One region of the Pseudarthrobacter sp. As-47 genome, then DNA from elsewhere that is predicted to be linked to it. Evidence: predicted binding sites of a transcription regulator. Region 1 holds the regulator's gene; the other holds the start of a gene.
What was found. Region 1 encodes HspR, which represses chaperone genes until heat shock. Its sites were predicted from a motif close to AAGTTGAGTCNNNNNGACTCAACTT; they were not measured.
Positions count from the first base shown of each region.

Region 2: the regulator HspR is predicted to act here: its motif matches at 1,497-1,521, upstream of clpB (ATP-dependent chaperone ClpB).

Region 1 is NZ_CM177088.1:4,171,715-4,174,162, reverse strand. It holds gene AC4BCK_RS19360 (nucleotide exchange factor GrpE) at 1-202, shown strand, start outside; gene AC4BCK_RS19355 (DnaJ C-terminal domain-containing protein) at 281-1,252, shown strand; gene AC4BCK_RS19350 (heat shock protein transcriptional repressor HspR) at 1,268-1,693, shown strand; gene AC4BCK_RS19345 (hypothetical protein) at 1,877-2,263, shown strand; gene AC4BCK_RS19340 (arsenate-mycothiol transferase ArsC) at 2,316-2,448, opposite strand, start outside.
Region 2 is NZ_CM177088.1:3,998,085-4,000,532, forward strand. It holds gene clpB (ATP-dependent chaperone ClpB) at 1-1,466, opposite strand, end outside; gene AC4BCK_RS18545 (sulfate/molybdate ABC transporter ATP-binding protein) at 1,671-2,448, opposite strand, start outside.

The sequences.
Region 1 (2,448 bases):
GGAGAACGCGCTGAAGACGTACGGCCTGGTCCGCATCGACGAGACCGGCGTGGAGTTCGATCCCACGATCCACGAGGCCCTGATCCAGCAGCCTGGCGAGGACATCGAGGTTGACACCGTCAGCCAAGTACTCCGTTCCGGCTACAAGTCAGGAGAACGCGTCCTCCGCGCAGCCCAGGTCATCGTCGCAGTACCTGCGTAGCATTACCTTCGGTGGTTGAGCCGGCCGATTTCCGGTTGGCTCAACCACCGACTCATAACTTTTTGAAAGGAAACGCCATTGGCTAGCCAGGATTGGGTGGACAAGGACTTTTACGCGATCCTTGGTATCGCCAAGGACGCTTCCGACGCCGACATCAAGAAGGCATACCGGAAGCTCGCCAGACAGCACCACCCGGACACCAACGCGGGGAATGCTGCTTCGGAGAAGAAGTTCAAGGACATCTCCGAGGCCTATTCCGTGCTCTCGGATCCCGATGAGCGCCAGCAGTATGACGCCATCCGGGCCATGGGCAGCGGCGCACGGTTCGCCCCCGGCGGCGCCGGGGCTGGCAGCGCCGGGTTCGAGGACATGTTCGGTGGCCTGTTCACGGGCAACACCGGCCGGCACGCGGGCGGGTTCAACCCCTCCGCGGGCGGCATCCCGCCGGAGTTCGCTGACCTGTTCGGCGGCGGCTTCGGCCAGACCGGATTCCAGCGCACCCCGCAGAAGGGTGCGGACCGCACAGCCTCCACAAGCATTTCCTTCGCCGGTGCCATCCGCGGCACCACCATCGGCCTGCGGGAACCCAGCGGCGAAGTGATCGACGTCCGCGTGCCCGCCGGCATCAAGGACGGCCAGAAGGTCCGCGTCCGGGGGAAGGGCCAGCCCGGTGCCGCCGGCTACGGAGACCTGGTGGTGTCCGTCGCCGTCCAGCCGCATGCGTTCTACACGCGCGACGGCGACAACCTCCGCATCCACGTCCCCGTCACCTTCCCCGAGGCTGCTTTGGGAGCGGACATCGAGGTGCCCACCATCGACGGCGAAAAGGTGCGGGTCCGTGTGCCGGCCGGTACGCCGTCGGGCCGCACCCTGCGGGTCAAAGGCAAAGGCGTGAAGACGTCCAAGGGAACCGGCGACCTGCTGGTGACCATCGACGTCGCCGTTCCCAAGAACCTGAACAAGGAAGCCGAAGCCGCGGTCAAGGCGTTTGCCGAAGCCACGGCCGGAGCCGATGTCCGTGAGGGCCTGGCCGCCAAGGCCCGGTTGTAGCAGGGGAGGTGTGCTGTGGACGTCAGTGCTGACCAGCCTATCTTCGTGATCTCGGTCGCGGCTGAACTCGCGGACATGCACCCCCAGACGCTCCGGCAGTACGACCGCCTGGGCATCGTCTCGCCCAGCCGCGCTCCAGGGAAGTCCCGCCGCTACTCGCAGCGGGACATCAACATGCTCCGTGAGGTCCAGCGGTTGTCCCAGGAGGGCGTATCGCTGGAGGGGATCAAACGGATCCTGGAGCTGGAGAACCAGGTGGCAGCCCTGCAGAGCAGGGTTTCGGAACTGACCGAGGAACTTGGCCGGCGCCGGCAGCCACTGGACGCCCGGATCTTCGCAGCGGGCGCTGCGGGCGACGTGGTGAGCCTGGCGCGTGGCCAGCGTCCGCGCCCGCGGTCGCAGGCCGTGGTGCTGTGGCGGCCGCGTGCCATCGGCAGGTAAGTACCACCCCACGGGTACGGGCGGGAATTAGAGTACCCACTACTCGTGACCACCGGAGCCCCCGGAAACTTCAATGGAACCACTGCTGGATCAGCAGCAGTGTTCCAAAGTTTCTGGGGGTTTTTCCATGTGTGGTTTCGATTCTTGCCGCCCTGCATTTGAGGGGCACCGATGAGCCCGGGGATGGAGTCGGTGGCAGCGTTCAGCGGCTCGCTTCCCGGCCAGATGCTGCTGGCCATCGGACAGACGGTGGTGGTGGTGTGTGTCTGCTTTGACATGGTGCGCGCACTGTCCGTCCCCAGGTCCCACCGGCGCTACCTGGCCAGCACGGTCTTCCGTACCCTCGCGATTCCGTCCATCATCGTCAACGGGCTGACGGTTCTCATCGCCCTGGTGCTGTGGTCCTGGATCGACGTGGTCATGGGCATGTTCGTGCTGGTGGCCATCATCTTCCGCCTGCACCACGACAAGGACGAGGACAACTGGTGGAAGGGCAAGGGCAAGAAGCTGGCCCGCTGGGCACGCCGCCAGTTCGCCGGACGGACCGCCGCCGCCCCTGCGATGGGGTAGCGCGGAAGGCTGCAGCGGCTCGGGCCCCTGTGCGGCGGGCGAAGTCCTGTTCCTAGCCGGCTGTCAGCTCTTCATAGAGCTTCCGGACGCGCGACGTGATGTCGTCGCGCACCAGGCGCATGCGCTCCATCCCCTCGATGCCGCGCTCCGAGGGCTCGTCGGTTTCCCACACTTCGAAACGCGTT
Region 2 (2,448 bases), 170 kb from region 1:
TTCTCGTAGGCGCTCCGCAGTTCATCCAGCTTTGCCTTGAGGTCGCCCACCCGGTTGAGGCCGGCTTTTTCGGCTTCCCAGCGCGCCTTGAGGGCGTTCAGCTCCTCTTCCTTGTCCGCCTTGTCCGCCCGGAGTGCGGCCAGCCGCTCAACGGAGGCGGCGTCCTTTTCGTCCTGGAGGGCCAGCTCCTCCATGGTGAGCCGGTCCACCAGCCGCTGCAGCTGGTCAATTTCCTCGGGCGCCGAGTCGATCTCCATGCGGAGCCTTGACGCGGCCTCGTCCACCAGGTCGATCGCCTTGTCCGGCAGCTGCCGGCCCGAAATGTAGCGGTTGGAGAGCGTGGCGGCAGCCACCAGCGCGGCATCCGCGATGGTCACCTTGTGGTGCGCCTCGTAGCGCTCCTTCAGGCCGCGGAGGATGCCGATGGTGTCCTCCACGCTCGGCTCGCCCACGTACACCTGCTGGAACCTGCGCTCCAGCGCCGGGTCCTTTTCGATGTTCTCCCGGTACTCGTCCAGGGTGGTGGCACCGATCAGCCGCAGTTCGCCGCGGGCCAGCATGGGCTTGAGCATGTTGCCGGCATCCATGGATGAGTCGCCGGTGGCGCCGGCGCCCACCACGGTGTGGATCTCGTCAATGAACGTGACGATCTGGCCCTCGGAGTTCTTGATTTCCTCCAGGACGGCCTTGAGCCGCTCCTCGAACTCGCCGCGGTACTTGGCGCCCGCCACCATGGACGCCAGGTCCAGGGCGATGAGGGTCTTGCCGCGCAGGCTTTCCGGCACGTCCCCGGCGACGATGCGCTGGGCCAGGCCCTCCACCACGGCGGTCTTGCCGACGCCGGGCTCACCGATGATCACGGGGTTGTTCTTGGTGCGGCGGCTCAGGACCTGGACGATCCTGCGGATTTCGGCGTCCCGGCCGATCACGGGATCAAGCTTGCCGGAGCGGGCCATGGCGGTCAGGTCCGTGCCGAACTTTTCCAAGGACTGGAAGGTGTTCTCCGGATCCGGGCTGGTGACCTTCCCGTCGCCGCGGACACCCGGCAGGGCGGCGAGCAGCGCTTCGTGGGAGGCACCGGCGTCGCGCAGCAGGCGCGCCGCGGCGTCGTTGCCGGCCGAGAGTCCCAGGAGGAGGACCTCGGTGGAGACGAAGGTATCGCCGAGCCGGTCCGCTTCCTCCTTGGCGTTCTGGATGGCCTGCAGCGCGGGGCGGGAGAGCTGCGCCTGCTGGCTGGATCCGCCGGAGGTGGCAGGGAGCGCCTTGATGGCGCTGCTCGCCTGGACACTGACGGAGTCCGGGTCCGCACCCGTGGCGCGGAGCAGCGCCACGGCGACGCCTTCGCGCTGGTCCATGAGCGCCTTGAGCAGGTGGGCCGGCTCAACCTGGGGATTTCCGGCCGTGGAGGCGTTCATGGCCGCAGCCGAGAGAGCCTCCTGGCTCTTGGTGGTGAATTTGACGTCCAAAGAGAACTCCTTCCGGGGGCAGTTTTTATTAACTTGAGTCTACTACGCTCAACTTTGGTTTGTTGCCGTTCCTGACAAGTGTTTGCCTACAGCGAAACAGCTCTACGCGGCCGGCGACAGGGGCGACAGACCCTATTTCAGCGGGCGGGTGCTTCGCCCCGCAGCGGACAGTCCCGCTGCAGGACATCCCCGCAGCTGACAGCCCTACAGCGGGTAGACGGACACTGCTGCGGCCTTGACCACAAGGTGCACCGTCATCCCCGGGACCAGCCCGAGGTCCGCCAAGGCGGCCGGGGTGATGTCAGCCGCCAGCCCGCCGCCCCGCACGCGGATCTGGTCCCCATGAGGTTCCAGGTCCGTAATGGCCACCGCGAAGGAGTTCCGGGGGCTGCCGTGCGCGTCGGTGAGGAATACAGAAACGGCCGACGGCGGGAACACGGCCACCGCGGGACGGCCGGCGGGGACGGGGTCCTCGCTGTGGCCGGCAATATGCCCGCGGGCGGCCAGGATGCCGTCACCGGCGGAGGTTCCCACCACAAAGTTGAGTCCCGCCAGCCCGGCGGCGAACGCGCTGCGCGGCTTGTGCAGGACCTCCCGGGTGGGGCCTTCCTCCGCAATCCGGCCGTTCTCCAGGATGACCACCCTGTCGGCGAGCATCAGTGCGTCCAGGACGTCATGCGTGATGATGAGGGCTGGCCGGTCCGCGAGGACGCGCTTGAGCAGGCGCCGGAGCAGCGGGGCGGAATGGATGTCCAGGGCCGCCATCGGTTCGTCCAGGAGGAGGAGTCCTGGATCCGCGGCGAGAGCCCGGGCCACGGCCACACGCTGCGCCTGCCCGCCGGACAGTTCGGCAGGACGGCGGGCCGCAAGGTCCCCGGCTTCAACATCGTCCAGCCAGCGCACCGCCTGCTGCATTGCCTGGCGCCTCGGAGTCCCCGCGCTCCGCGGCCCGAATGCCACGTTGTCAGCCGCAGTGAGATGA